4 regions of the Sphingomonas sp. 22176 genome follow, and region 1 is predicted to be linked to each of the others. Evidence: riboswitches for the same ligand, from Rfam matches in the RefSeq annotation. Region 1 holds a riboswitch; each other region holds the start of a gene.

Region 1 (7,566 bases):
GACGATCGCGGCTGGCGCGAGATCGCGCACCCAAGTCTCGACGAACGCGCGCGCCTCAGGCGCCTTGAGCGAGGGGACGAAGATCGAGAGCGTGCCGAAACCCTTGGCCGCAAACGCCGCGTGCAGCGCCTCGAACGGATCGACGTCGCAAGCCGCGAGATAGGAACGGTAGAAGACGATCAGCACCAGCGGCTTGTCCGCCCGTCGCCACGGACATGTTTCGGGGACGGGCGGCGCGCTCTCGCGGGCCTGGCGGTCGGCGGGGCGGAAGGCGCCGAGCTCAGGATGCCAGAAGCCGAAAGCCGGCAACGGGGTGTAGGGCGCGCGCGCGGCCGATTGCAGCCCCGCCGCCTCGGCCAGCACCACCAGCGCCGCCCCTGCCGCGTCGGCGCCGCCCGCGTCGCATAGCCGCGCAAGCTCGCGCAGCACTGCCATCGGCACCGTCGATGCGGCATCCAGCCGTTCGTCCGGCCGCCCGTCGGCCGGTAGCACCGCAAGCGCGATGCCCCGCTCCCGCGCCAGCGCCTCCACCTGCTGGAGGCCATAGCTCCAATAGGGCATGCCGCCGATCAGCCGGATCAGGATCGCCTTGGCACCCGTCAGCGTCCGCTCGACATAGGTATCGACCGAGAGCGGGTGCATCAGCGCCGCGAGGTTCGCCAGCCGCAGCGACGGCAGCGCGCCCTCGCCCGCACGCCATGCCGCCGCGAATGCGCCGAGGTCGCTGTCGGAAAAGGACAGCACCACCAGGTCCGCGGGCGCCTGCCCGAGGTCCTGGGGCGAGGCGTTCTCCTCCAGCCCGTGCGTTTCGCGGAACAGGACGTGCATCGCCCCTCTGCCTCAGCCGGCCAGTACCGCGCGGAACGCTGCCGGGTCGATATGGTCGTGCTCGGCGATGGCAACGAGGGCCGTGCCGCGCGGCTCGCCCTGACGCCAGAGACGGTCATATTGATGGCGCACGCGGCTGCCGACGGCCTGAACCAGCAGCCGCATCGGCTTGCCGGTCACCGCCGCATAGCCCTTCACCCGCAGCACCTTGTGCTCGCGTGCCAGCCGTTCGATGCGCGCGACCAGCTCCGCCGGATCGGCGATCTCGCCGAAGGTGACGACGGTGCTGTCGAAATCCTCATGCTCGTGGTCGTCGGTGCCGTCATGGTGCGAGGGGCGTGCGGCGAGGTCGTCCTCGGCCGCGGCACCCAGGCCCAGGATAACACGCGGATCGATCGCGCCCTCGCGGATCTCGACCACCGGCACCGACCGAGGCGCCTCCGCCGCGATCACCGCACGGGCGGCTGCGACGCCCTCCGGGCCGGCCAGATCGACCTTGGTCAGCAGCACCATGTCGGCGCAGGCGAGCTGGTCCTCGAACACTTCGGCAAGCGGCGTCTCATGGTCGATGCCCGGGTCGGCGGCGCGCTGCGCTTCCAGCGCCACCAGGTCGGGCGCGAACCGACCCTCGGCGACCGCCTCGGCATCGGCGAGTGCCAGCACCCCGTCCACCGTGATGCGGCTGCGGATCGCCGGCCAGTCGAACGCCTTGAGCAGCGGCTTGGGCAGCGCGAGGCCGGAGGTTTCGATCAGGATGTGGTCGGGGCGCGGCTCAAGCGCGAGCAGGCGCTCGACCGTGGGGATGAAATCGTCGGCGACGGTGCAGCAGATGCAGCCATTGGCCAGCTCGACGATATTCTCCGCCGGGCAGTCGGGGATCGCGCAGGATTTGAGGATCTCGCCGTCGACGCCGAGCGTGCCGAATTCGTTGACGACCACCGCCAGCCGACGCCCCTCGGCGTTCTGGATCAGATGGCGGATCAGCGTCGTCTTGCCGGCGCCGAGAAAGCCGGTGACGATGGTAACGGGGACCTTGGCCAGGTCGGTCATGCATGTCTTCCCCCGCGCCGAGCGAACACGCGGAGGGACTTGCCGGAACCAACGTCCAGCCGGCGCGCGACGACGGGCGGGCGCGACGATCGCCCGGCACCACGCGACCGTGCAGCCCCAGCCGCACAGCTTCGTCGCTCGAACGGAAGCAAGACCGTGCCGCGGCCATCCCCTGGACCAAGGCAAGAGCGACCGTTGCGCCGGCAGGTCTCCTGGCTTGCGGGTCACGGCACGCTGCACGCCTTCCCAGGCCTTAACGGCCCAGTGGCTGCCTCTCCCTGGAGGCCAGTGCATCGCGCTATCCGCTCACAGTTGCAGGGACAGCCGCGGATTTGGGGAAAGCTCCCCGCACCGCATTCCCGATTAAGCCCCATGTCCGGGGCACCGGCGCGATCTTTGCGAAGGCTGCAAAGCCTTCGACCAAGGGCTCTAGACGCGCACCTCGATCTCGTCCAGCCTCTGCCAGCGATAGATGGCGAAGCTGATCAGCCAGCAGCCGACGAACAGGCCGATGATCGCAAAGCCAAGGCCGTTGAAATGCGCGCCGAGATCGGCGGCTAGGCCGAAGGCGCCGCCGGTCCAGCCCATCTTGTCGCCGATCAGCGCCAGCGTCTCGATGCCCCCGATCACGATCGCGACCAGCGCCGAGATCAGCGTGATGGTGACGTTGTAGTAGAGCTTGCGGATCGGCTTGACGAACGCCCATTGATAGGCGCCGAGCATCACCACCCCATCCAGCGTGTCGACCAGCGCCATCCCCGCCGCGAACAGCGCCGGCAGCACCAGCAGCGTGCCGAGCGACACGCCATGCGCCGCCTGCCCCGCCGACATGCCGAGGATCGCCACCTCGGTCGCGGTGTCGAACCCCAGCCCGAACAGGAAGCCGAGCGGCGCCATGTGCCAGCTGTGGCGCACCAGCCGGAACATCGGCCCGAACAGCTTGGACAGCGGCCCGCGCGACGCGAGCAGCAGGTTGAGATCGTCCTCGACATAGGCGCCGCCCGCGCGAACATGGGCAAAGGTCTTCCACACCGCGCGCAGGATGATCAGGTTCATGCCGGCAATCGCGAACAGGAACAGCGCCGAGACGGCGGTGGCGATCACCCCGCCCAGCTCCTTGAATGCTCCCATCCCCGCCAGAGCGCCGGTGGCTAGCGCGATCCCGGCCGAGGCGATGGCGATGATCCCCGAATGGCCGATCGCGAACCACAGGCCGGTGGCGATCGGGCGCTGACCGTCGTTCATCAGCTTACGGGTGACGTTGTCGATCGCTGCAATGTGGTCTGCGTCGACCGCGTGGCGCAGCCCCAGGCCCCAGGCGAGCAATGCGGTGCCGAGCATCAACGGCTGGGCATGGAACAGGGCGAAGGCCCAACCCCAGGCGGCGAGATTGGCCGCGATCAGCCCTGCGAACAGCAGGGCCACGCGCGTACGCAAGGCGAGAACGGACAAGATGCGGCACTCCGGCGGCGTCGTGCGACTTGGCCGGGGCCACCGCGAGCGGCCGGCTGCGCACCTCGGCCGGACGCCTCCGCGACCGAGCCACGCAACCGCGAACGGCCCCAGCCGCTCGTGCGTCGCTCAGACGGAGTACACCGTGCCGCGGCCATCCCCTGGGCCAAGGCAAGAGCGACCGGACGCCGGCAGGTCTCCTGGCTCGCGGGTCACGGCACGCTGCACGCCTTCCCAGGCCGTGCTGGCCCAGTGGCTGCCCCTCAGGTTGAGGCCAGTGCATCGCGCTATCCGCTCACAGTTGCAGGGACAGCCGCGGATTTGGGAGCAAGCCCCCGCACCGCATTCCCGATTAAGCCCCTTTCGAGGCACCGGCGTGATCAGACGCTCGTCGTACGGGAAGCCGCGACGTGGAGCAACCGCCCCTCCGCGCCCGCCCGCAGGAAATGCAGTGCGGAGACGAGGGTCAACCCACCAACCGCAAGCGAGGCAGCATAGCAGCAGGTGATGAAGAAGGGCAGCCAGCGCACTTCCGGGGCGCCGAGGGCATGGACGAGCAGCAGCGCCACGCTGCCGACATAGCCCGAGGCATCGGCGATATAGATCAGGAACCCGGCATTGGCGGCCGTGCCGATCGTGGCGATCATGCGATCGAACAGCATCGCGTTGAACGGCGTGTAGGCGAGGTACAGGCCTGCCCCCGCCACCGTCATCCATGGCAGCGGCGCGAGCAGTCCCGCCTGAAAGGCGAGCGTCGACCCACCCAGGCACAGAGCCCCGAGCAGGATCAGCCCGTGCATCGCCAGTAGTGCGCGCAGATTGTCGCGGATCAGCATCAGCAGCGCGAGCGCGGCCAGCGTGAGCAGCGCGATCGGCAGCTCGCTCGCCGAGAATATTGCCGCCTCGCCGCCATAGCCGAGCGCGGTCCACAGCTCGCGCGCGAAATTGTCGCGCACGTCGCGCAAGGACGTGAGCAGCACATAGCCGATCGCCAGCATCACCAGCGTCGCACCGTGTGCGCGCAGGAAAGCGGCGCGATCGGCGGCCTGCATCGGCACACGGGCGGTGCGCTCGGCCTCGTCGCAGGCGTCCGGCGGCGGCATGCGCTCCAGTTGCCACAGCGCGACCAGCAGCACTGGCACGAAAACCAGGCCGGTCGCTGCCGGCATCCACTGCTCCGCGACACCGGCCGCCATCAGCAGCACCGCCACCGACTTGACCACGCCCGAGGACAGGATGAAGCTTGCGCACAGCATCGCACCGAGCAGCTCGGAGACGCGGCGCCCCTCGACATAGCTGAACACCAGCCCCCAGATCAGCCCCAGCGGCAGGCCGTTGAAGAACAGGCAGGCGACGTTCCACGGCGCCGGGATCAGGGCGAACAGCACCAGCGCGACCCACGACGCGCCGATCAGCCCGAGGATCATTCGCGCCCGTCCCTGCCGCCCGGCTTCGGAGATGACGCCGACGCCGATCAGCTTGGACAGCGCATAGCCGATCACCTGCGCGATCAGCAGCGCCGTCTTGTAGTCGATGGCGAAGTGCCAGCCCGCCACATCGGCATAGGTCGCCACCGCGAACGGCTTGCGGAAGGCATACATCGCGAAATAGGCGCTGAACGCCGCGAGCCCGCCCAGGAAGAGCGTAAACCCCGACGCGGTCCGCGCGGCTCCGCGCGCGGCATCACCGTGCATTGCGATTCCCCATGAAGCGTCGCGCTTGTGGCGAGCCAGCGCGACAGCTTCATGACAGCGAAGTCATGCCCGCATCACCAGGGGCGGACGCGCAGCGCCTCGGCTTCCGCGGCACAGCTTTGCGCATCGGGTCGCGGTGCCGTCGACCGCAGCCGCGCCACTTCCTGCCGCGCAGCCACCAGATCGCGCTGATAGGCGGGCGAGGTCTGGAGCACCGCGAGCACCGAGGCACCGGCCATGTAGCCCGCCTCCACGGCGCTCTTGCTGTGCGAGCCGCAGATCGCGCGACTTTCGCCATATGCCCGTCCACGCGCTAGGAGCGCGCTGGCCTTGTCGGGTATCGCCTGGGCGAGGATCTGTGCCTCCAGCCAGCCATTGGCGGTGTGGCCCGACGGATAGTCGCCGTTGCTCGCCAGATGCGCGGTCTTCGCTTCGCAGATCGGCCCGTCCTCGCGCAGATAGAGGCGCGGCACCTGATAGGCGGCCTTAACCTTGCCGACGACGGGACCGGTGCCCGCTCGCGCGAGCAGCCGCGCCAGCGTGGGGGCGCGCCTGGCATCGAGCACCATGCCCATCGCGCAGGCGTTGCGGCGTAGCGGATCGTTGGTGACGTCGTCGGTGGCGATCCGCCAGCGCGCGCTCCCCTCCAGCTTCCGGGTCGCACGGAACACCGCCATGTCGAGCGCAGCGCTGGGGCTGTCGAGCGCGGGCGGCGGCGGCACAATGGCCATGCCGTCGGGATACTGACCCGCGGCAAGATAGGGAGCGGTGTCGCTTGTCTGGAGCGCCGCGATCAGCAGCGGAAGCGCCGCGAAAAAGCCGCCGCGGATCACGCCGGAAGACCCGATCGGCCGCCGGGGCTCAAGGTTAAAGCGTGGAGCTGGGCGCGCATGCCGCGCCCCCTACTCCGCCGTGCGCCATTCTTCTACGTAGTTTTACAGGCGTCTGCATTATGCCGCAGGCAAGGCTAGTCCGGGCAAGGTGCAGCAACTTGCACATGGGGCCGACGTGGACATCTCGCTTCAGAATAACATCTTGGAGCTTGTCGCCAAAGGCGCCGATCTTGCCTCGGCCACCGATCGACTATGCCGCGAGGTGGAAGTGCGCCTGCCCGATGTTCGCGCCATGGTGCTTCGGGTCGACCTTGCCGGGCGGCTTCATCCGGTTGCCGGTCCGAGCCTGCCGGAAAGCTATCTTGAGGCAATCGACGGCATGATGATCGGGCCCAAAATCGGATCGTGCGGTTCGGCGGCCTATCTCGGCGAGCCGGTGGCCAGTACGGATATCGAGACCGACCCCAATTGGGCCAAATATCTCACCCTCACCCGCCCGCTGGAAATGCGTGCCTGCTGGTCGAACCCGATCAAGAATGCGCGCGACGAGGTGACCGGCATCGTCGCGTTCTATTATCGCGTGCCACGCGGTCCCACGCCGATGGAGCGCCGGATCATCCGGGTGTGCCTGCACCTGTGCGCGATTGCGATCGAACAGGACATCTGGCGCGCCAAGCAGGTCCGCCGCGCCCAGCTCGACGGCCTCACCGGCCTGCCGAACCGCTCGGCCTTCACCACCTCGCTCAGCGACCTCGATTGCAGCGAACCGGGAGCCTGGGGACTGATCCTCGTCGATCTCGACAATCTCAAGATCGTCAACGACACGTTCGGCCACGTCGCGGGCGATGCGCTGATCATTCACGCAGCGCGCCGCCTTTCCGAAGCGGCCGCCCCGGACCGCGCCTATCGCCTGGGCGGCGACGAGTTCGCGGTGCTGGTGCAGAGCCCGGCATCCCTCGCCGACCCGGCCGAAGCCGCGCGGACGCTGCTGGATGCGCTTGCCCAGCCGATCGAGGATGGCGAGCGCAACGTCGTGCCCCGCGCAACCGCCGGCGGCGCGCTGGTCGGCGAAGACGAAACCGCCGAGCAGGTGCGGCTCAATGCCGATCTTGCGCTCTACCATGCCAAGGAGACCGCGCGCGGCACCTTCGTCCGCTATGTGCCGGGCATCGCCACCCGCATGGCGCGGCGGCTGGATGCGATCCACGCGGTGGAGCGCGCGCTGGCCGAGGATCGGCTGCTCCCGCATTATCAGCCCTTGTTCGACCTCAAGACCGGCGAGATCCTCGGCTTCGAGGCGCTGTGCCGGATGCGCACCGAGGATCGCATCGTCTCCGCTGCCGAATTCTTCGAGGCGACCACCGATGGCAAGGTCGCCGGTGCGATCACCGCGCGCATGCTCGAACGCGTCGCCGCCGATCTGCGGCATTGGTGCGACCTCGGCATCGCGCCGCCGCATATCGGCATGAACTTCTCGTCGAGCGATTTCCACGGCGCGCGGCTGCGCGAGATGATCCCCGAGACGCTGGCCCGGTACGGCGTACCGCTGCACCATCTGACGCTCGAGATCACCGAGACCGTATATCTCGGCCAGGGCGACAGCGTCGTGGCCGATACGCTGCGCTGGTTCCGCGCCCAGGGGCTGCTGGTCGCGCTGGACGATTTCGGCACCGGCTATGCTTCGCTCACCCATCTGCTGACGATGCCGG
Region 2 (7,566 bases), on a different contig from region 1:
GGGCACCGACTCCAGCTGGTCCGAAAGCTTGGGCAGCGTGATGAAGGTCGCCGAACCCGCCAGCGCGATCCGGTGTTCGCCCGCTTCCTCCTGCTGGTCGACCTTGAGGCCGAGGCGACGGAGGTTCGGCACCAGTTCGAGCAGCGACAGCGCGATACCCACCAGCACGCCGGTCAGCAGGTCCTGGGTCACGACGAGCGCGCAGGTCACTGCCCAGATCGCCGCCGGCAGCACGCCGTAATGCGCGAGCAGGTGGCGGACATGCTTGAGGTTGACCAGCTTGGCACCCGTCACAACCAGCACCGCACCCAGCGCCGCCATCGGGATCTCGCGCAGCAGCCAGGGCAGCAGCGCGACGAACCCGAGAATCCAGGCGCCGTGCAGGATCGCCGACAGTCGCGTCTGCGCACCGGCCTGGACGTTGGCCGAGCTGCGGACGATCACGCCCGTCATCGGCAGCGCGCCGGCGACGCCGCACAGCAGGTTGCCGATGCCCTGCGCGCGCAGTTCCTTGTTGTAGTTGGTACGCACACCGTCGTGCATGCGGTCGACCGCAGCGGCCGAGAGCAGCGTCTCGGCGCTGGCGATGAAGGCGAGCGCGATCGCGGCGGTGATCACACTCGGGTCCATCCACTTGGCGAAGAAGCCGTTCTCCGGCAGCGCGATCGCCGAGACGATGTTCGAGGGCACGCTGACGCGCGTCACGTCGAAGCCGAAGCTGAACGCCACCAGGGTCGCGGCGACCACGCCGACCAGCGCACCGGGAACGAGCTTGACCGCGGCGGGCTTGAACTTGTCCCAGCCGAGCATCGTCACGATCGTCAGCAGGCCCAGCCCCAGCGCCATTTCCGCGGCGGCGAGATCGGTCGAAAGGCCGAGCAGGCGCCCCGGCATGGCCGCGACGTTGGCAAGGCCGCTCGACAGCGGCTTGGCGTCGAACAGCACGTGATACTGGCCGACGACGATCAGGATGCCGATGCCGGCCAGCATGCCGTGCACCACGGCCGGCGAGATTGCGCGGAACCAGCCGCCGACGCGCAGCACGCCCGCGACCACCTGGATGGCGCCGGCGAGGATCAGGATCGGCCCGAGCGCGGACAGGCCCTGCTCGCGCACCAGCTCGAACACGATAACGGCAAGGCCCGCCGCCGGTCCGCTCACCTGGAGCGGCGAACCGGCGAGGAAGCCGACGACCAGGCCACCGATGATGCCGGTGACCAGGCCTTTTTCAGGTGGGACGCCCGAGGCGATGGCGATGCCCATGCAGAGCGGCATCGCCACGAGGAACACGACGATGGACGCCGTGAAGTCGCGCACGAAGCTCCTGGGCTTCGGTGCTTCCGCGACCGTGCTCATTCAGCGGCCTCCGCATAGGCGATGTCACGCGCCAGCCGCTGGCCGGCCGGCAGCGCCACCGGCATCGGGCGATCCTCACGGATCGGCACGAAGCGGCCGCCTTCGCCGTCGAGCCCGAGCACCATGCCGGCGCTGATATCGACGAACCAGCCGTGCAGCGCGATCTCGCCGCGCGCGATACCGGCCGCGACCGACGGGTGCGTGCGCAGATGGGCGAGCTGGACCACGACATTCTCCAGCGCGGCGGTGCGGACCGCATCGGCGCCTTTCAGATTGTCATAGCCGCCGTCGACGACACACTTGGCGGCATGGCTGTGGCGCAGCCATGCGGTGACGTTCGGCATGCCTTCCAGCATTTCGGGGTTCATCAGGGCCTTCATCGCGCCGCAGTCCGAATGGCCGCAGACGATGATGTCGCGCACGCCGAGCGCCGCGACCGCATATTCCACGGTCGAGGACACGCCGCCATTCTGGGTGGCGAAGGGCGGCACGATGTTGCCGGCGTTGCGGCATACGAACAGGTCGCCCGGGTTCGCTTGGATGATCTGCTCCGGCACGACACGCGAGTCGGCGCAGGAGATCATCAGCGCCTTCGGGCTCTGCCCGTGGGTGGCGAGCTTGGAATAGAGGGCGTGCTGGTTCGGGAAGACCTGCTTCTCGAAATCGACGACGCGTCCGATCACTTCGTTCACGGCTTGCTCCTGTAACAGACCCGCGGCGCGGGCATCTCTTCAAGAATGCAAGCTACTGGCCGCCATTTGCTGCATCGCGGCGCGTTCGTAAGAAAACGTTGCTAAGCCGTTGGACCTCCGCGCGGCAGGAGGATTTCGGCGCAAAGCCCTCCGCCTTCGCGATTGGCGAGGCGGAAGCTGCCGCCCTCTGCCTCCGCCGCGCGCGCGACGATCGACAGGCCGAGTCCAAAGCCGACGGTGTCGCGGGACCGCGCCGCATCGAGCCGAACGAAAGGCTGCATCACGCGCTGGAGATCCTCCTCGGGGATGCCGGGGCCCTTGTCCTCCACGCGGATCGCCACCGCGCCCTCGGCCGGTACCAGGCGGATGCAGCACTGGCCGGCATAATGGACCGCATTGTCGACGAGGTTGTTGAGCGCGCGCTTCAGCATCAGCGGGCGCACGACATGCTCGAAATGGTCCGGCCCGTCATAGTCGACGTCGCGGCCGTGATCGGCATTGTCGTCGGCGATCGTCGCGCACAGTACCGCAAGGTCGACGCGCGCGGGCGTCTCCTTGTCACCTTCGCCGCCGAGGAACGCGAGCAGCGACGAAATCATCGCCTCCATCTCGGTAATGTCGGTCTCGACCGCCGCGTGCACGTCCCGATCGGCGATCGCATCGGCGCGCAGCCGCAGCCGGGCCAGAGGCGTGCGCATGTCATGACCGACGGCGGCGAGCGCCTGGGTGCGATCGGCGATCAGCCGCTGGATACGCTCCTGCATCCGGTTGAACGCGCTGATTACGCGGCGCAGTTCCTTGGGCCCCGCCTCCTCGACTTCGAGGACGGTGCCGGTGCCGAAGCGATCGGCCGCCATCGCCAGCCGCCGCATCGGCAGCAGCATCCGCCTTAGCAGGATGCCGCTGATCAGGATCAGCGCCAGCGCCGGTGCCAGCGCCAGCAATATGCGCGACAGGCCAAGGTCGGCGGCATGGACGTGCTCACGTGTGCGGAAATACATCCAGCTGCCGTCGGGCATCGGCACCGCACCGACGATCAGCGCCTTGCTGCCCTGCGAGGTGAGCCGCAGCCGCAGGCCGTCGGAGGCGAGCGTCGGCTCCCACAGCACCACCTGCTCGTAAAGTCGGTCGAGATCGGGCTGTTCACGCAGTCCGTTGGGCAGCTGCGGCATCCAGCGCACTTCGTAGCGCGAGGTGGTGAATTCGAGCGCCAGCTTCTCCCGCCGCACGGGGGGCTGCTCGGCCAGCAGCTTGCGCGCGATTACCAGATGCTCGGCGAGCCGCCGCGCTTCGTCGTCCCGCACCGCGAACTGGCTGGCGCGCTCGTAGAGCATGGTCGATACGGCGAATTCGATCAGGATGGTCAGCAGCAGGATCGCGAAGACCTGCCCGATCAGCCCGGAGGGACGCTTGAGAAACGCCCTCAACTGCGCGTCACGGGTACGTTGAGCGTATAGCCGATGCCGCGCACCGTCACGATCGGTGCCTGGTGGCCGGCATCGGAAAGCTTGCGCCGCAGCCGGCTGACCAGCACGTCGATGCTGCGATCCGAGCTGTCCCCAAGCCGCGTGCGCGACAATTCGATCAGCCTTTCGCGCGAGATCACGCGGCCCGAATGGTCGCACAGGGTGACCAGCAAGTCGAACTCGGCACCGGTCAGGTCGACCACCGCACCAGTCGGCGAGAGCAGCTCGCGCCGCGGCAGATTGACCGTCCAGCCGTCGAACTGGATCTCGCCCTTGGGCCGCTCTGCGGTGTCGCGCTCGCCCGCGCCCCGACGGAGCACCGCACGCACCCGCGCGACCAGCTCACGCGTGCCGAACGGCTTGGGCAGATAGTCATCGGCGCCGAGTTCGAGCCCGACGACGCGATCGGTCTCGCTGCCCTTGGCCGAGATGAAGATGATCGGCACCGAGCTCTTCTGGCGGATGGCACGGCACAGATCGATGCCGCTGGTGCCGGGCAACATCACGTCGAGCAGCACCAGATCCACCGGCCCCTGCTCCAGCGCCAGCCACATCTCCGGCGCGGAGGAGGCGGGCCGTACCGTATAACCGTTTTCCTGGAGCGCGCGGGCGGTCAGCGTGCGCAGCTGGGGATCGTCCTCGACCAGCACGATCGTGGGAAGGCTCAGTGGGGGTTCACCTGCATACATCGCGCAGAAACCTAGGGACGGCGACCCGGAGGGTCAACGGCGCCCCGCCGCATCGCAGCGTGACGGGAGTCACGGGCGGCGCGTTTCGACAGCGATACAAGGTCCCGTATCGTGGGGAAATTATCATGCAGATGCCGCGCCTCCATCGTTCCGTCCTACCCGGTCGCACCCGAGCGAATCGCGGCACCCTGGCAGTCCTCCAGCTCGACACCATGAGCCAAGACCTGTCCCCGGCACCGGATGATTCGGCGTTCGGGCCGCGCCACCTTCTCGCCGCGCTCGACGGCCTTTCGGCGGCCGTGATCGAGGCGACCGGAAGCTGGGCCTTCCTCACCGCCGAGCGGATCCAGCTGATCGACGCCGCGCACAAGCTGGCCTGGCTGCTGGTTCGCGTGAACCGCAGCGAAGCCGTGATCGCCCGCGCGCCCGATCTCGCCGGCACCACCCGCGCGGTCGTCGCCGCCACCTATCGGCTGCGCGCCGTGCAGGAACTGGGCGAAGGCGCCGACGCGATCCAGCCGCTGTTCGACCTGATCGTGCGCATCGACCAGCTGCTGCCGCGCACCGCCCAGCTCTACCAATAAGCGTCCGCGGCGCTGGCATCTCGCCGATTGCGCGGCTAGAGGGTCCACGAAGGTTCTACCTTCGAACCCATGCCGGTGCCCGCTTGCGGGCGAGAAGGGAATGCGGTGCGGGCGCCTCGGCGCCCAAGGCCGCAGCTGCCCCTGCAACTGTATGCGGCGAGCGGGCGGGCAATGGCCATTGGGAGTGATCCCGAGAAGGCGCCCGAACCGCGGTGACCCGCAAGCCAGGAGACCTGCCGGCACGGGGTCGCTCACGCCTGGTCCAGGGTGCGGCCGCGGCGCGGAATCCTCCGTTCGAGCGACGAGAATAAGCCGGCGCACGTTCGTGCGGCCGGTCGATTGTCATTGCTGGAACGGGACGACCAACGTGCACATCCTTTCTTCCCTCCGCAGCGGCGCAGGCGCGGCATGATCGATCTTTCGAGCGTCGCCGCCTTTGACCGCGCGCTTGTCTCGCTACCCGATGCGGACGCGCTCGTCGCAGATGCCGCGCTGGAACGCCAGCAGCAGCTCACCAAGCCGCCGGGCTCGCTGGGGCGGTTGGAGGACCTCGCCATCTTCCTCGCCGGCTGGCAGGGCCGCGAACGCCCGTCGATGGACGCCGCGCGCGCGGTGATCTTCGCCGGCAACCACGGGGTCGCCGCGCAGGGCGTCAGCGCCTTCCCCGCAGAAGTGACCGCGCAGATGGTCGCCAATTTCGCGGCGGGCGGAGCGGCGATCAACGCGCTGACCGGCGCAATCGGGATGCGGCTGGACGTGGTCGCGCTCGAGCTCGACCGCCCCACCCGCGACTTCACCACCGGCCCGGCGATGGACGAGGCCGAGTGCCTGTCCGCGCTCCAGCAAGGTGCCGCGGTGGTGACGCCCGACACCGATCTGCTGCTGCTGGGCGAGATGGGCATCGCCAACTCGACCGCGGCGGCAGCTTTGTGCCTGCGCAGCTTCGGGGGCACGCCGGCCGACTGGACCGGTCCCGGCACCGGGCTCGACGCGCACGGCGTCGGCCGCAAGGGTGCGGTGATCGCCCGGGCGATCGAGGTCCATGCCGAGGCGCCGCACACTCCGTTCGAGACGCTGCGGCGGCTGGGCGGGCGCGAGTTGGCGGCGATCGCGGGGGCGGCACTCGCCGCGCGCCATGCGGGCGTACCGGTGCTGCTCGACGGCTTCATCTGCTGCGCGTCGCTCGCGCCTTTGGCCGCCGCGGCGCCCGCCATTCTCGACCATTGCATCGCCGGCCATTGCTCGGCCGAGCCGGGCCATGCGCGGCTGCTCGCGCGGCTGGGGCTGGAGCCGCTGCTGCGGCTCGACATGCGGCTGGGCGAAGGCAGCGGTGCGGCGGTCGCGGCGGCGGTGCTGCGCTCGGCACTGGCGGCGCATAACAGCATGGCGACCTTCGCCGAAGCGGGCGTTGCCGACGGCGCATGAGCGGTATCTTGCTCCACCTGCTCCGCCACGGCATCACCGATGCCGAGGGCCGGCTGATCGGCCGCACCGACGCGCAGCCGCTCGCCGCGGGGGTGCAGGCGTGCGTGTCGCGTGCCGCGGGGCTGGCGGTAGCAGCGGTGGTGCACTCGGATCGCACCCGTAGTTCGGTGCCCGCCCGACAGATTGCCGCCGTGATGTCCCTCGAAGCCTGCGAAGACGCCCGCTGGCGCGAACTCGATTTCGGCGCGTGGGAAGGACTTTCCTTCGATACGATCGACGCCGAGGCGCTCGCCGCGTTCCAGTCCGACCCAGCCCATCATGCACCCCCAGACGGCGAAGCCTGGTCGGCGCTCGTCGCGCGCGTCAGCGATGCGCTTGGCACGATCAATCGCCCGACCCTGGTCGTCACCCATGGCGGCGCGATGCGCGCGGCGCTCGCCACCCTGTGCGCCCTCGACTTTCCCCAACTCTGGAACATCGCTTTGCCCCATGCCGCGCTGCTGAGCCTGCGCGTCTGGCCCGGCACCCCGCGCGTCGGCCAGATCATCGGACTTGTGACATGAAAGAATTCGTTCTCGCCCTCCAGTTCCTGACGCGCCTGCCGCTGCCTGCCATCAGGGCCGACGGCGCTACCTTCGTCCGCTCGATGCGCTGGTTCCCCGCAGCCGGGCTAGTCGTCGGGCTGGTGCTGCTGATCGGCCTGTGGCTGGGCAATTTGCTCGATCCCTGGACGGGCGCATTGTTCGGGCTGGCGGCGTGGGTCGGCGTCAGCGGCGCGCTGCACCTCGATGGGCTTGCGGACCTCGCCGATGCGAGCGGCGCGCTGCACAAGGGGCGCGAGCGGTTGCGCGAGGTGCTGGCCGACCCGCATGTCGGCAGCTTCGGCGTGGTCGCGATCGGGCTGCAACTGGTCGCCAAGCTGGTGCTGCTCCACGCACTGCTGGCGAGCGCCGGCTGGTGGACCATCCTGTTCGTGCCCGCCGCCGCCCGCTTTGGCCCGCTGGTGTGGACCCGCTGGCTGCCGCCGCTGCACGACGGGCTGGCCAGCCGCTTCCGCAGCGCCGTGCGCCCGGCAGACCTGATCGTATGGCTGGTGCTGCTGGCCTTCGCCGCCGCGCTCGCCGCGCCCGCCCTGCTTGCAGCACCGGTGCTGATCGCCGCTTGGGGCTGGCGGGTGCAGCGCCTCCTCGGCGGCATCTCGGGCGACGGACATGGCGCGGGCATCGAGCTGGTCGAGACCGGCCTGCTGTTGGCACTGGTGATCGCGCCGCATCTGGGATGAGCGACCCGCTGCTCCACCATGGCGGCAACCTCGCGGCCGCCCGCGCGCGGTACGGCGACGGGCCGTGGCTCG
Region 3 (7,566 bases), on a different contig from region 1:
TACAAGAAGGCGCCACAGGACACCTATCTGCGCACATGGCAGCCGGCGATCGCCGCGTGGGCGAGGGGCGAGAAGGTCGTGCGCCTGATCGGTCTCGATGCCGGAAAGCAGGACAGCCGCCGCCACGCACACGCGGCAACGATCGAGGATCCGCTGTACGAGTACCAGTATCCCCTCCGCCTGTGGGGCTGGGACCGGAACCGCTGCATCGAGCGCATCCGCGAGGCGGGCTTGCCCGTCCCGCCAAAGTCGTCCTGCTTTTTCTGCATCGGCATGACCCCGGAGGAGGTGCGCGAGCTGCCACGCTGGTGCCTGCGGACGATCGTCCTGGTGGAAGCACGCGCCGCCCCGCGTCTCCATACGGCAGAAGGGCTCTGGCGCCGCGGCACCAAGATGCGTCCCGGGTCGATGACGGCCTTCATCCGGCATGAGCTGCTGCTGCCGGAGGCTGAGATCAATGCCATCGTCCGAGATGCTCCGACCGAGCTGGTCAAGTTCCAGGACGGTGCTGCGCGACTTCCACTGGAGCAGCGGCCCACCCTCACCGATTGGCTCTCCCGCTTCAATGCCGGCGCGAGGCGCGCCGCATGAAACCGCCAGCTCTATTCCTCAATCTCTCAACCTGCAGGTGTTTCAATGAGCCGCTATAAGCTGACTGCGCGGGAGGACCGCACCGACATCGATCACGCAGTGGTCGGTTGGGATCGGCCCCTTGAAACCTTTTTCGCGCAGGTCTTCACCAAGGCTTCGCCCGAGGAAGACGCAATCGTTTGGGTTGGGACCGACTATCGGGAGATCCGTAGTGCTGAGGCAGCGATCGCGGCTGTCGAGCAATATGCCGTCGTCCCGGATGACATCCGCTCAAGGTTGATGAGCGACTTCGCCGACAAACCCGCACGTCACCCGGATGCCCGCCTCACGCATATCAGGGTTCGCGTGCAAAAGAGCGAAGATGTTGATCCAGATTTAGTGGGCCGGCAGGGTAATCTTGTTCGTGAGCACCTGAGTGGCTACATCGTAAAACTGGATCCTAGCAGCACCGAGACAGCATCACGTAGCGAGTACTTCGCTGCGAGGTCCTTGGTCCGACTCCGCTGAAGGCATGTAGATTAGCAGGCAGACCCTCACGTGGCCCCCCGCGTGAGCAGCGGTCGCCTGCTAAAGGACCCCGCTCCGCCAACCCCCCTTTCGGTGGAGCGGGGTCCGCCTTTCGAGCCGGTGCGATGAGAGAGGAGGGGGAGGTGGAGATCGGATCTTGGTGATCCGGGAGAACTCCGATGCCTCACATCATCGATATCGGCGGTACGCCGGCAAACGAGAACTGCGCCCAGCTGGGGCAGACCGATGACTTCGAGCGGCTCAACCGCCTCGAGGTCGCCGCTTACAAGGCGGCACTGATCGGGCGCTATGGCCCGCCTCCAGCGGGTTGTGAGCTAGTCGAACTGCGCAACCCCCACGATTTCGGCCGCTACTTCACTCTCGGCATCCGTATCGCCGACGAGGACGCCGCGATCTCAGCCGCAGCAGACTATATCGAGCAGGTCGAGAACGGGCTCGGGAGCTGGCTCGAGGCCGGCTTTCGAGCGCCCGTCAGCTACGATGACGCCGGCAAGCCGACCGAAGTCCGCGACCTGGCGGACGTCATCGTATCGGCTCTTCTGATCACGCGGCCCGCACCCGATGGGGTGTTCGCTCTCCCCGAGAACGCCGCCATCCATCAGCACCTGGTCGACGCCTATCCGTCCGCGGCGGCGATAGCCGCGGCGCGGCTGACGGCCGTCTGCGCGGGAGCGGCGGAATGAGCGCGGAGACGGTATCCCGGACGGAGCGCATTGCGCAGCTGAATGATCTCTGCCGCCGTGGCGTGTACCCTAACGGGCGCCACCAAATGACGCGGACCCTTCGCGCTACGCTCGAAGAGCCTGGTGCGGTGCCTGGACTGCTCGCGACCTCTCGCCTCATGAAGGCGATCCGCGAATACGAGTTCACCGGCGACGATGGTCCGGAGCGCGACTTTGGAGCCTTCGATTTTGACGGACACCGGGTCTGCTTCAAGATCGATTATTACGAGCCCTCAATGGTGTATGGCTCGGAGGATCCGAGCGACCCATCGGTCACGGTGCGCGTCATGACAATCATGCTGACGAGCGACTATTAACGCGCTGCCAGCCCTCGGTGATGAGGATGACGCATTCGGCGAAGGCTATGGTCTCAATCACCACGCCATCGACGCCGAGGACATCGATCTTCCCGTTCATGTCGACGCAGCCTCGTACAAGGTCCTCCGCGAGGATCGAGCGAACCGAGTGGATCGCCGCGCGGCGAGCTGCCTCGCGATCGGAGCACATCGTGCCCTCTGGATCGAGAAGCGGCCCGTTTTGGTCGTGCACGTTGAAGAAGTAGCGCTGCATCGAAGCGGTCCGGTCGCCCCGCCTAAGCACCAGAAGAGCCCGCCAACGCTCGGGGGAGGGGCGGGCTCTTCCTTGTGTCGCTCGGGGGGAGAGGATGCCCCGGCGCCATCGCGACCCGGCATGTCTTGTGGACTGGTCCCGGTGAACAAGTTCTGCCTCAATCAGGGTAGCCTCGCAATTAGGTACATAGACTGTATCTTGGATAGATCAGCCACCACGTGCGTTCGTACGCCTAACATCCCGGCCAGTTGTGGTTAACGTGTGTCAAGCAACGCAGGTTGGGCAAAGAGCGTATTTTCGACGCACTTGCACGCGCCTAGGGAGAGGTAATGGGACAGCGATTTTCTTCGACGGTGCTGATTGTCGACGACGAGGAGTATATTCGTACCCTTGCATGCGCTGTGCTGAAGGACGAGGGCTTCGAGGTTCTGGAGGCTTCCGGGACAGCAGAGGCGCTGGAGCTAGCGGCGAGGCACAACATCGATGTGCTTTTAACCGATCTGCACATGCCAGGCTCGTTGGACGGTCTGCAGCTCGCGGCCGAAATCCGCGCAACGGACCCCTTGATCCGCGTGATCGTCTCCTCCGGAGACGATCCATCGGTGCTCAAGGACGACGCCAGCGGCGCGATCTTCCTCGCGAAACCATACCGACCACATCAGCTAATGGGCGCGGTCCGGATGCACAGCATCGGTTTGAGCTTTCCATTCGAAGTGCGAAAACGGCTGTAGCAGCAGGGGCTGCGTGGAGCCATCCTCCTAGCGCAGCGCTGCCCCTGCTGGTGCCCTGGAGTCGGGGCTCCTGTCCTCGGACCCGCTGCGCATGCAGCGGGCCCGGTCACACCGTCTCAGCTATTCAGCTCGTGCTATCGGGTAACGCGTCGACGGTGACCCCGCTGCACAAGCGGAGGGGAATACCAAACGCTTAGAAGGAGACGCGACCACCGATCCGAAGCGTCCGCGGTTCCACGACCCGGCTCAGTCGCCCTTCGACCGGGCCGTCGCGATCCACCGAGGGGATGTAGGACTCGTAAAAATAGGCGATGTCCTTGTCGCGGCTGTCGAGCAGGTTCAGCACCTCGCCATAGATCTCCAGCCGCCCGATCTTCCGCGCGGCGCGGAGGTTGACCACCGTGCTGCCCTTGTCCCGCGCGCCGTTGTCCTCGATCAGCGGGTAGGGCCCGAGGTGACGGACGCGGAGGCTGGCTTCCCACGGCGCCAGCACTATGGCTACCCCTGCAGATGCCGCGTTCTCGAACGCGTTGGGGATGCGGTCGCCATTGTCGTAGCGCGAGCGGCTCGCCGTATAGTTGCCGTCGATCGCCAGCCATGGGACAGGCCGCCAGAAGGCGACCAGTTCATAGCCGTGTCGGCGACTCGCACCGGTCGGCTCCACCGCGTTGGAATCGCCGACGAAGCGGAGTTCGCTACCGACCTCCAGCCACCAATAGGTGCCGGTCAGCGTCAGCCCGCCACGCTGCCAGCGCGCGCCCAGTTCTTTGCCGGTCCCGCGTACCAGCACCGGCACCGGCGTCTCGACATTCACCGCGCCGCGCACGTCGTTGGAATGGAAGCCGCGGCCCCAGTTGGCGTAGAGTTCGATCTGCGGGGTGAGGGCATAGGCGACCGATGCCTTGGGCGAGACGATGCTGTCGCTGCCGGCACCTTCACCGAGCGCCGCCGCCGCGGCGTCCCGCGCGCGCACGGCATAACGATAGGCATCGCCGCGAAGCCCGCCGATGACGCGAAGACCCGCAAGCGGTGTCCAGATCGCCTCACCGTAGAGCGCGGCCGAGGCTTCCTCGACATGGTAGCGCCCTAGCGAGAACAGCGGTGTGCGCTGGGCGGTTCGGGCCACACCGACATTGCCGATATGGTCGTAGCGCCCCTCGCTGCCGATCGACAGCGCCAGCGCGGGCGCTACCTGCCAGCGCTTCTCGGCGCGTCCGCCGACGATCCAGCGCTTGTCGAACTGGCGGATCTGGGCGCTGGTCCCGTCGGGATCGGTATAGGTCGGGTTGGAGTACATCGACCAGTCGTAGAACTGGCCATAGAGGTTCGCGTCCCAGCTCTGCTGATGCACGGCGACGTTGCCGACCAGCCGCGTGGTGCGGCCCCGCGCGCTGGGGTCGGGCGAGCAGAACACGTCGGGGCAGGCCGCGGTGCCGATGCTCCGCTCGGGGATCTGCTCGGTCGGGCGCCAGGTGGCGTGATAGGCGTGCAGCGTGACGTCGATCGTGCCAGCGCCGAGCGGGGCGGCATATTTGGCGAAGCCGGAAGCGTGGCGCAGATGCTCGGGCTCCTGCCACGGGCCGTCATAGGCGCGCAGCTGGCCGACCAGCGTCAGTGTGCCCGGGCCGACGCCGTTCGCCGTGCCGCCGGCCGCGATCCGGCGATAGCCATAGGAGCCGCCCTCGACCGAAAGCCAGGGGCGCGCGAAGCCGCCGATGGTCGACATGTAGGCGGCACCGGCGAGCGCGAAGTCGCCGCCGTCGGCGCGGTACGGGCCTTTGCGGAAGTCCTCGCGACCGACGACCTCCGGGATCAGCCCGTTGAGGTCGAGATAGCCCTGGCCGTGGCCGTGGGTGCGCAGGTTCATCTGCACGCCGTCGACATAGGTGGTGAAGTCGGTACCGTGGTCAAGGTTGAAGCCGCGCAGGAAATACTGGTTGGCCTTGCCGCTGCCGGAATGCTGGGCGGCGATCATGCCGGGCACGGCCTCCAGCAGCTCGGCGACCCGCAGCAGGGGGCGCACGAGCAGGTCGGCCCCGGTGATCGAGCCTTCGCTCGCCGCCTGCGCTACGCCGATCTTGCTCTCGCCGCGGCCGAACACGACGATGTCGTCGCTTTCCTTGGCGGGAGCGGGCGGCGGTGTCTCGGACTGCGCATGGGCTGCGGTCGCGCCGCACGCGGACAGCGCGGCAAGGCCGGTCAACAGGATGGTTTTCAATCGTCTTCTCCGGGCGTCGTGCGACTGCCGGCGGAGGCCTGCCGTTCACGAACGGTCGGCACGTCCCGAGCGCGGACGCCGGGAGCGCCACAAGACGAACCGATGCGGCCTCCACCGCTCGTTCGTCGCTCAGACGGAGAACCGTGCCACGGCCATCCCCTGGGCCAGGGCAAGAGCGACCTCTCGCTGGCAGGTCTCCTGGCTCACGGGTCGTCGCTCGATGCGCACCTTCCCAGGTCGGGTGACCCAGTGGCTGCTTCCATCGAAGGAAGCGCGTGCATCTCGCTCGCCGCTTACAGTTGCAGGGACAGCCTCGGCTTCGGGGCGCAAGCGCCCACACCGTGTTCCCTTTTAAGCTCCTCTCGGAGCACCAGCGCGATCATGGTTCGGCTGAAGCGGACTTCAGCCGAATGGAGGCGGCGGTAGCGGCAAGAGATCGCGACCGCAACAAATCTCCATCAGTGAGCCTTCTCGTTGCCTCTTTTGAGAAACGAGCGGTGGCGGCTACAAGGTTGTCATCCCCAGCATGGAAAATGCGGGATGCTGTCTTGCGATGATCAAGCCGCGAGTTCTTTGCGGATGATCTCCGCCCCGGCGCCAAGCGCCTTGAGCTTGCCTCGTGCGACATCGCGCGAGAGCGGTGCCATCCCGCAGTTTGTGGCTGGATAGAGCTTGTCCGCATCGACGAAGCGCAGCGCGCTTCGCAAGGTGGCAGCGACCTCTTCGGGCGTTTCGACAATATTTGTCGCAACATCGATCGCACCGACCATCACCTTCTTGCCGCGGATGAGTGCGATCAGATCCATCGGCACGCGCGAATTCTGGCACTCCAGCGAGATGATATCGATCTTCGACTTCCGGAGGTTGGGAAAGGTCGCCTCATACTGGCGCCATTCGGAACCGAGCGTCTTCTTCCATTCGGTGTTGGCCTTGATGCCATAGCCATAGCAGATGTGAACGGCGGTTTCAGCCTTCAGCCCTTCGGCCGCGCGCTCCAGCGTGGCGATGCCCCAGTCGTTGGCCTCCTCGAAGAAGACGTTGAAGGCGGGCTCGTCAAACTGGATGATGTCGACGCCGGCCGCTTCAAGCTCGCGGGCTTCCTCATTGAGGATGCGGGCGAACTCCCAGGCCAGCTTCTCGCGGCTTCGATAATGCGCATCGTAGAGCGTATCGATCATCGTCATGGGCCCCGGCAGCGTCCACTTGATCGGTTGATCGGTTTGGGCGCGCAGGAAACGGGCGTCGTCGACGAAGACGGATTTGGGGCGTGAGACGGCGCCTACGACCGACGGCACGCTGGCGTCGTAGCGGTTGCGGATCCGCACCGTCTCACGCTTCTCGAAATCGACACCGTCCAGATGTTCGATGAAGGTCGTGACGAAGTGCTGGCGGGTCTGTTCGCCGTCCCCAAGGATGTCGATGCCCGCTTGCCGCTGGTCGTCGACCGCCAGGCGTAGCGCGTCCTGCTTGCCCGCGATCAACGCCTCGCCCTCCAGCTTCCAGGGCGACCAAAGGGTTTCGGGCTCGGCGAGCCAGGATGGTTTGGGCAGGCTGCCCGCCGTCGTCGTCGGCAACAATGTCGTCATGGGGAATACCTTGATATGCATGGAAATCAGAGGCCGCAGGTCGCGGACCAGCGCTGGAGCGCGGCAATGTGCGGCTTGATGAAATGCTCTTCGGCGAATTTGCCTTGCTCGACGGCGAGGCGGGCACGCTCCTCGCGATCATAGACGATGCGGGTCAGCGAATAGTCCTGGTAGGTCAGGCTCGGTTGATAATGCTCCGCCGCTACGGAATTGGCGTTGTAGATTTCCGGACGGTAGATCTTCTGGAAGGTCTCCATCGTGGCGATCGTGCTGGCGAGTTCGAGGTTGGTGTAGTCGCTGACCAGATCGCCGATATGGTAGAAGGCGAACGGTGCAACGCTGTGCGGCGGCATGAAATACCGCACCTTCATGCCCATCTTCGCGAAATACTGATCGGTGGGCGAGAATTTGTCGTTTCGGTACTCTACCCCGAGGATCGGGTGGATGTTGGCGGTCCGGTGATAGACTTCCTTGCTCGACACGCTGAGGCAGATTACCGGCGGCTTGCGGAAATGATCGCGATAGGCGCTCGACGCCAGGAAGTGCTTGAACAGATTGCCGTGCAGATCGCCGAAATCCTCCGGCGCGCTGCGACCCCCGGCCTTGAGATGGTTGGGCAG
Region 4 (7,566 bases), on a different contig from region 1:
AATAGATGCGCGCGAAGGTCAGGGTGCCGACGAACGGGTCGTTCATGATCTTGAACGCCAGCGCCGCGAACGGCTCCGTGTCCGAGGACGGACGCTCGTCCGGCGTCTCGCCGTCGAGCTTCACGCCCTTGATCGCCGGAACGTCGAGCGGGCTCGGCAGATAGTCGATCACCGAGTCGAGCAGGGGCTGCACGCCCTTGTTCTTGAACGCCGAACCGCACACGACCGGAACGAACGCCATCTCGAGCGTGCCCTTGCGGATCAGGCGCTTGAGGTCGGCGACGCTGGGCTCGTTGCCTTCGAGATACGCTTCCATCAGCGTGTCGTCGAGTTCGACGGCCATTTCGATCAGCTCGCTGCGATACTTCGCGGCCTTCTCGGCGAGATCCGCCGGGATTTCCTGATATTCGAACTTCGCACCCAGGCTCTCTTCGAGCCAGATGATCGCGCGATTCTCGACCAGGTCGACGAGACCCTTGAAGCCGCCCTCGATGCCGATCGGAAGATACAGCACTGCCGGACGCGCGCCGAGGCGGTCGATGATCGAGTTCACGCAGAAATAGAAATCTGCACCGGTGCGGTCGAGCTTGTTGACGAAGCACATGCGCGGCACGCCGTACTTGTCGGCCTGACGCCACACGGTTTCCGACTGCGGCTCAACGCCGGCAACGCCGTCGAAGCATGCGACCGCACCGTCGAGCACGCGCAGCGAACGCTCGACTTCAATCGTGAAGTCGACGTGGCCGGGGGTGTCGATGATGTTGATGCGGTGCTCTTCGCCCTTGCCGTCTTCGCCGCGCCAGAAGCACGTGGTAGCAGCAGACGTGATCGTGATCCCGCGCTCCTGCTCCTGCTCCATCCAATCCATCGTCGCGGTGCCTTCGTGCACTTCGCCGATCTTGTAGGACTTGCCGGTGTAATAAAGGATGCGCTCGGTCGTCGTCGTCTTACCGGCGTCGATATGGGCCATGATGCCGATGTTGCGGTAACGCTCGAGCGGATGGCTGCGGGCCATGATCGTGGTTTCCTTGAAAATTTGGGGAGCCGGACCGTCCAGCTCCCCAATATGTAGGTACGAAAGTTACCAGCGGTAGTGGCTGAAGGCGCGGTTCGCTTCCGCCATGCGGTGCGTGTCTTCGCGCTTCTTCACCGCGTTGCCGCGGTTGTTCGCCGCATCCATCAGCTCACCCGAGAGACGGGCGGCCATGGTGTGCTCGCTACGGTTGCGGGCCGAGGTGATCAGCCAACGGATCGCGAGCGCCTGCGCACGCTCCGGACGAACTTCGACCGGAACCTGGTAGGTCGCACCGCCGACGCGGCGGCTGCGGACTTCGATGCCGGGCTTCACGTTGTTCAGCGCGTCATGGAAGACGCCGATCGGCTCGCGCTTGGCGCGCTGCTCGACGGTTTCCAGGGCACCATAGACGATCGCTTCTGCAACGGCCTTCTTGCCGTCCAGCATGACCGAATTCATGAACTTCGACAGAACCTGATCACCGTAGACGGGATCGGGCAGGATTTCCCGCTTTTCGGGACGACGACGACGTGCCATCTCACATAATTCCTTCTGATCTTCAGCCGATCCGGAACACGTCCGGGGCTTACTATGGCCTGATTACTTCGGACGCTTCGCGCCGTACTTCGAACGGCTCTGCTTACGATCCTTGACGCCCTGCGTATCGAGCACGCCGCGAAGGACGTGGTAGCGGACGCCGGGAAGATCGCGCACACGGCCACCGCGGATGAGCACGACCGAGTGCTCCTGCAGGTTGTGGCCTTCGCCCGGGATGTAGCTGATGACTTCGCGGCTGTTGGTCAGACGGACCTTGGCCACCTTACGAAGGGCCGAGTTCGGCTTCTTCGGGGTCGTCGTGTACACGCGGGTGCAGACACCGCGCTTCTGCGGGTTCTGTTCCATCGCAGGGACCTTGGACTTGGCCTTCTGCGGTTCGCGGCCCTTGCGGACCAGCTGGTTAATCGTCGGCATGAAGCCCTTCACCTTTCAGATGGTTACTTTGCTGGAGCCCTGTTGGACAGAATACGAAAAAGCCCCGAAGGCCTCAGCCCCCCGGGCGATTGCGTCTCCAGCAACGTTCAGCTCTTTGTACCCAAGGCAGGAATCGCCCTACCCGGAACCGGGCGGCCTATATCGATGCGGGGCCTTCCGGTCAACAGCGCGCCCCCTCGGGTCGCCACGCCCTGGGCGTTAACCCTTTCCAGGGGCTGCTCGCCGGCGGCGGCTGTGCTAGCCCGCTTGCCGAATAGGTTCAACATGGGGATGTGGCGCATGTTCAACGGCAACCGCAATCGGGAGGATCGCAACACCTCCTCGGCCAGCGCGGCACAGAGCAATGCCCGGCGCGGACAATTTTCGGTGCTTGGCGCCGACATCGTCGTCACCGGCAACCTCGTCGCCACCTCCGACCTGCATATCGACGGCCGAATCGAGGGCGATGTCCGCTGCGGCAGCCTGGTGCAGGGTGCCGAAAGCCAAATTTTCGGCCGAGTCGAAGCCGAGGACGCCCGCCTCGCCGGATCGGTCGAGGGATCGGTGCGCGCCCGCCAGCTCACCATCGAACGCACCGCGCGGATCACCGGCGACGTCGAGTACGAGACGATCATGGTCGAACAGGGCGGCCATATCGACGGCCGGCTCAAGCATATCGGCGGCGCGACCGCCACGGTCGCGCCGCCGGTGCTGATCAAGGCGAGCGAGGAAGCGGCCTGAGGCCCCTTCCCCCGCCGCTCACATGCCCTTGATCATGTCGTAGTGCTTGGAGATCACGGGCGCCGCATCCTTCGCAAAGTCGCGCAGCTGCGCCACGTCGCCGGCGTTGGCATAGGCCTGCACCGCGGCGAGCGCCTTCTGGTGCGCCGCGACCTGCTGGCTCTTGTACGCCGTGTCGAACTGGGAGCCGGTCGCCGATTCGAGCGTCTTCAGATTGGCCTGCTGCTCGTCGGTCATCGCTGGCGCAGGGGTAATCGCCGGGCTGGCCTTGCCTGCCGCCGCCTTCAGCATCGCGGTGGACTTGGTGTGATCCTCCACCATCTGCTTGCCGAAGCTCTTCAGGTCGCTGGCCGTCGCCTTCTGCTGCGCGAGCTTGCCGGCGGCGATCTCATAGGCGTCGCTCGCCGCGACCGTGTTGGCGAAGTCCTGGCCGGTCATCGGCGCCGCGGCCATGGCGTTGCCGTCCATGCCGTTCATTGCGCCCATATTGTCGCCCATCGTCTCGCCGGCGGGAACATTGGTAACGGTGTCGCCGCTGTTCATGGCGTCGGTGCCGCCATTGCTGTTGCCGCCGCAGGCAGCGAGCGCGAAAATCGGAGCGGCGCTAAGGATCAACAGGTGCTTCTTCATCATACAGACCTCCTGGGTTTCCGGGACCGAACGCCCCGCCCCCGGCCGCGTTCCGAAACTAGCGCCTTATGTATTTGAGTTGGCATCATAAGTTAGAAATCTCCGCCCCAGTGGCTCTGCAGCTTCGGCAATTCGTCGATGAATTGGTGCAGCGCAGCGCGATTGGTGCGGTGCGCAAACTTACGTTACCTTTGATCCATTTGCCGGTTAAATTCGCACCTTAGGTGGGGAACCTCACTGCAAGAGGACTTCCACGATGCACCAGGATGAACGAACCCGCCGCATGGAACGCCTGCGAAGCTCGATCGCGCTGCTGCTGTTCGGGCTCGGCACGCTGGCCTTCCTGATCGCGATCGACCGCCCCGAATGGTTCCACCTGCGCCCGGCGAGCGGCACCGCCGCGGCGATGTCGCACGCATCGAGCCCAGCGCCCGACCGGAACGACGGCTGACCGGACCTACAATCGTTTTCGCGCGTAGAGTCCGCCCATGATCGTCACCACCGCCCCGCGCGCCAAGCAGGTCCTTCGCGAAATCTGGGCGCCGCTGGCGCTGCTGTTCCTCTGGGACGTGATCGTCACCATCATCTATTACGTCCTGCCGTTCCGCGCGCCCTCGCTGCCGCTGACGCTGTTCGGATCGGTGCTGGCGCTGTTCCTCGGCTTCCGCTCCAACTCGGCCTATCAGCGCTGGTGGGAAGGCCGCGGGCTATGGGGGCTGATGATCAACGCCAGCCGCAACCTGGCGCGGATGGCGCGCAACTATCTGCCCGAAGGCGAGGCGGTCGACCTCAAGCGCACCATCGTGCTGCGCCAGATCGCCTATGTGAACGCGCTGCGCTGCCAGCTGCGCCGCCAGTCGGCGGACCAGGAAGTGCTGCGTTTCCTCTCCAGGGGCGAAGCGGATTTCGCGCTGGCCCGCACCAATATCCCCAACGGCATCGTCGACGGCACCGGCCGGCGGATCGAGATTGCGCGTTCGAAGGGCTGGATCACGTCGATGCAGCAGCATTCGATGGAAAGCGTGCTGATCGACATCGCCAATGCCCAGGGCGGCATGGAGCGGCTGAAGAACACGCCGCTGCCGATGCAATTCCGCTTCGTGCCGACCGCCTTCACCCACATCTTCTGCGTGCTGCTGCCGATCGGGCTGGTCGAGACGCTGGGGGTGGCGACGCCGCTGGGGTCGACCATCGCCGGGCTGATGTTCCTGGCGGTGCTCGCGATCGGCGACGATCTGGTCGATCCGTTCGCCAACACCGTGCACGATCTGCCGCTGAACGCGATGTGCCGCACGATCGAGATCGACCTGCTGCAATCGATCGGCGACCCTGCCCCCGAACCCGCCACGCCCGACAAGGCGGGCGTATTGTGGTGATTTCGCGACGGGTTGCCGCCCTGCCCCGCTTGCCGCTACAGGCAGCGGCGTAACGGGTGTCCTCCCGCCGATGGGGGGATGAAAAGGGAAGTCGGTGCAAAGTCCGGCGCTGCCCCCGCAACTGTAGCCGGTGAGCCGGCGCGCCAATCTGCCACTGGAGCCGCATTGCTTCCGGGAAGGCGGCGCGCCTGCGACGACCCGGAAGCCAGGAGACCTGCCCGTTACGGTCGATTCCTTCACGCGGGCGGGGTGCACCGGGTGATCGGGGCTGAAATCCCCGTGTGAGCGACACCAAACCATGCGGGAGCAGCCTGCTCCCCCATCCGGGTGTCTGATATGCAGTTCTTCAAGCTTTCCCTGTTCGCCACCGCCGCGCTCGCGCCGCTGGCCGCCCATGCCGATCCCGACGACGACCGCATCGTCGTCGTGGCGAGCGGCGTCGCCCAGCGCGCCGATACGGTCGGGCGCTCGATCACCACCATCGACCGCGAGGAGATCGAGCAGCGCCAGACCGTCGCGCTCTCCGACCTGCTCGCCACCACGCCCGGCGTCACCGTCGTCCGCAATGGCGGGCTCGGCACCGCGACCGCGCTCAGCATCCGCGGCGCGCAGAGCGACCAGACGCTGGTGCTGATCGACGGCATTCGCGTCGGCGATCCCTCCGCGACCGGTGGCGCCTACAATTTCGCCAGCCTGCTCGCCGGATCGGTCGAGCGCGTCGAGGTGCTGCGCGGGCCCAATTCGGTGATCTGGGGCAGCCAGGCGATCGGCGGGGTGGTCGACGTCACCACGCTGCAGGGCGAACAGGGCCTGCATGTCCGCGCCAATGCCGAGGGCGGGTCGTTCGGCACGTTCAACGGCAATGCCGCCATCGCCGGCGGCAACGACCGGGTGACCGCAGGGCTGACCGCGGGCTATCTCGCCACCGACGGCATTTCCGCCGCCGCCAACGGGAAGGAGGCCGACGGCTATCGCCAGCTCGGCGCGACCGGCAATGTCGAGGTGCAGCTGGCCCCCGGCCTCGCGCTCGACCTGCGCGGCTATTATGCCGACAGCAAGGTCGATCTCGACGGCTATGCCCCGCCGACCTACGAATTCGGCGATACGGGCGACTATGCCAAGACCCAGGAGATCTACGGCTATGCCGGGCTGAAGAACGACGCGTTCGGCGGCAGGCTGCACAACCGGCTGGGCTTCACCCTCTCCGACATCCACCGCGACGGCTATAACGAGGATTCCTCGATCGCGTACCGCTATCGCGGCCGCGCCGAGCGCTACACCTATCAGGGCGACGCGACGCTGGCCGAGCAGCTCCGCCTGGTGTTCGGCGCCGAGCATGAGCAGAGCCGCATCCGCTATGACGAGGGCTTCGGCAGCGCCGGACGCTACTCGGTGGGCATCACCAGCGTCTACGGCCAAGCGATCGTCACGCCGATCGAACCGGTGACGCTGACCGGCGGCGTCCGCCACGACAAGCACGACACGTTCGGCGGCCACTGGACGTGGAACGGCGATCTCGCCGTGCGCGCCACCGCGACCACGGTGCTGCACGCCAGCTTCGGCGAGGGCTTCAAGGCACCGACGCTCTACCAGCTCTACAGCGCCTATGGCGATCGCAACCTGCGGCCGGAGACGGCGCGGAGCTACGAGGCCGGGGTGCGCCAGACGCTGGCGGGCGGCAAGGTCGCGCTGGGTGCCACCTGGTTCCACCGCGATTCGGACAACCAGATCGACTACAATTTCGACACCTCGACCTATTACAACCTCAACAAGACGCGGGCGGAGGGCGTGGAGCTCGAGGCGCTGCTCCAGCCGGTGCAGGCGCTGACGGTGCGGGCGAATGTCACCCATGTCTTCTCGGAAAACCGCAGCACCGGGTACATCGGCAACGACCTGCCGCGCCGCCCGCGCGACACCGCCAATGTCTCGGCCGACTATCGCTTCCCCTTCGGGCTGGCGATCGGCGGCACGGTGACGATGGTGGGCGACAGCTTCAACGATGTCGGCAACCTGACCCCGATCGACGGCTATGCGCTGGCGAGCGTGCGCGCCGAGATGCCGGTGACGAAGCTGCTTTCGGTCTATGGCCGCGTCGATAATATCGGCGACGTGCGCTACCAGCAGATCACCGGCTACGGCACCTATGGCCGCGCTGCCTTTGGCGGCGTGCGGGTGCGCTTCCAGTGAGGTTCGGCGCCGCGCTGCTTGCCTGCCTGTGGCTCGCAGGCTGCGCGGCGCCGCCTTCCGTCGGCGGCGGGGGCATCGTCTCGATGAACCCGTGTGCCGACGCGACGCTGCTGGAACTGGTGCCGCCGTCGCGCATCGCTGCGATCAGCCACTACTCGCAGCGCGCGGACTCGACTTCGATCCCGCTCAACGTCGCCCGCCGCTTCCGCGGCAACAACGGCACGGCGGAGGAAGTGATCGGCCTGCGGCCCGATCTGGTGATCGCCAGCAGCTTCACCGCCCCCGCAACCCGCGAGGCCTTTTCCCGTGCGGGACTGAAGGTGCTGTACCTCGGCATCCCGCCTTCGATCGCCGAGAGCAAGGCGCAGGTGAGCGAACTCGCCGCCGCCGTGGGTGCACCCGCCAGGGGCGCCGCGCTCAACGCCCGGATCGACACCGCCGTCGCGGGTGCCCGCTGGACCGGGCCCAAGGCCCCCGCCCTGCTGTGGATCGGCGGCAACCTCGTCACCGGCGGCCAGACGCTGCTCGACGACCTGATGACCACCGCTGGTTTCTCGAACCAGGCCGCGCATTATGGCCTCACCCATACCGGCCATCTGCCGATGGAGCGGGTGATCGCCGATCCGCCGCGGGTGATGCTCGCCC

What was found. Region 1 has a riboswitch for cobalamin ahead of cobW (cobalamin biosynthesis protein CobW). Riboswitches for the same ligand answer to the same signal wherever they lie in the genome.
Region 2: it holds a riboswitch for cobalamin, as region 1 does, so the genes downstream of both, cobT (nicotinate-nucleotide--dimethylbenzimidazole phosphoribosyltransferase) here and cobW (cobalamin biosynthesis protein CobW) in region 1, are expected to answer to the same signal.
Region 3: it holds a riboswitch for cobalamin, as region 1 does, so the genes downstream of both, ACTJKY_RS18745 (TonB-dependent receptor) here and cobW (cobalamin biosynthesis protein CobW) in region 1, are expected to answer to the same signal.
Region 4: it holds a riboswitch for cobalamin, as region 1 does, so the genes downstream of both, ACTJKY_RS06340 (TonB-dependent receptor plug domain-containing protein) here and cobW (cobalamin biosynthesis protein CobW) in region 1, are expected to answer to the same signal.

Annotation. Positions count from the first base shown of each region.
Region 1 covers NZ_JBQEPL010000003.1:461,861-469,426, forward strand. The annotation lists gene cobN (cobaltochelatase subunit CobN) at 1-828, opposite strand, end outside; gene cobW (cobalamin biosynthesis protein CobW) at 841-1,878, opposite strand; cobalamin riboswitch at 2,064-2,282, opposite strand; gene ACTJKY_RS14110 (HoxN/HupN/NixA family nickel/cobalt transporter) at 2,308-3,315, opposite strand; cobalamin riboswitch at 3,504-3,721, opposite strand; gene ACTJKY_RS14115 (DUF5690 family protein) at 3,711-5,024, opposite strand; gene ACTJKY_RS14120 (acid phosphatase) at 5,099-5,857, opposite strand; gene ACTJKY_RS14125 (putative bifunctional diguanylate cyclase/phosphodiesterase) at 6,033-7,566, shown strand, end outside.
Region 2 covers NZ_JBQEPL010000004.1:211,483-219,048, forward strand. The annotation lists gene ACTJKY_RS15580 (SulP family inorganic anion transporter) at 1-1,356, opposite strand, end outside; gene ACTJKY_RS15585 (carbonic anhydrase) at 1,353-2,048, opposite strand; gene ACTJKY_RS15590 (ATP-binding protein) at 2,150-3,475, opposite strand; gene ACTJKY_RS15595 (response regulator transcription factor) at 3,472-4,182, opposite strand; gene ACTJKY_RS15600 (hypothetical protein) at 4,416-4,787, shown strand; cobalamin riboswitch at 4,844-5,042, shown strand; gene cobT (nicotinate-nucleotide--dimethylbenzimidazole phosphoribosyltransferase) at 5,196-6,212, shown strand; gene ACTJKY_RS15610 (histidine phosphatase family protein) at 6,209-6,775, shown strand; gene ACTJKY_RS15615 (adenosylcobinamide-GDP ribazoletransferase) at 6,772-7,494, shown strand; gene ACTJKY_RS15620 (aminotransferase class I/II-fold pyridoxal phosphate-dependent enzyme) at 7,491-7,566, shown strand, end outside.
Region 3 covers NZ_JBQEPL010000007.1:165,315-172,880, forward strand. The annotation lists gene ACTJKY_RS18715 (hypothetical protein) at 1-591, shown strand, start outside; gene ACTJKY_RS18720 (hypothetical protein) at 637-1,098, shown strand; gene ACTJKY_RS18725 (hypothetical protein) at 1,278-1,802, shown strand; gene ACTJKY_RS18730 (DUF3768 domain-containing protein) at 1,799-2,158, shown strand; gene ACTJKY_RS18735 (DUF6894 family protein) at 2,136-2,411, opposite strand; gene ACTJKY_RS18740 (response regulator) at 2,741-3,142, shown strand; gene ACTJKY_RS18745 (TonB-dependent receptor) at 3,336-5,360, opposite strand; cobalamin riboswitch at 5,532-5,750, opposite strand; gene ACTJKY_RS18750 (methionine synthase) at 5,918-6,967, opposite strand; gene ACTJKY_RS18755 (DUF1852 domain-containing protein) at 6,973-7,566, opposite strand, start outside.
Region 4 covers NZ_JBQEPL010000001.1:1,324,251-1,331,816, reverse strand. The annotation lists gene fusA (elongation factor G) at 1-1,015, opposite strand, end outside; gene rpsG (30S ribosomal protein S7) at 1,082-1,552, opposite strand; gene rpsL (30S ribosomal protein S12) at 1,616-1,987, opposite strand; gene ACTJKY_RS06360 (bactofilin family protein) at 2,273-2,728, shown strand; gene ACTJKY_RS06355 (DUF4142 domain-containing protein) at 2,747-3,361, opposite strand; gene ACTJKY_RS06350 (hypothetical protein) at 3,642-3,809, shown strand; gene ACTJKY_RS06345 (bestrophin family protein) at 3,847-4,734, shown strand; cobalamin riboswitch at 4,772-4,970, shown strand; gene ACTJKY_RS06340 (TonB-dependent receptor plug domain-containing protein) at 5,071-6,921, shown strand; gene ACTJKY_RS06335 (ABC transporter substrate-binding protein) at 6,918-7,566, shown strand, end outside.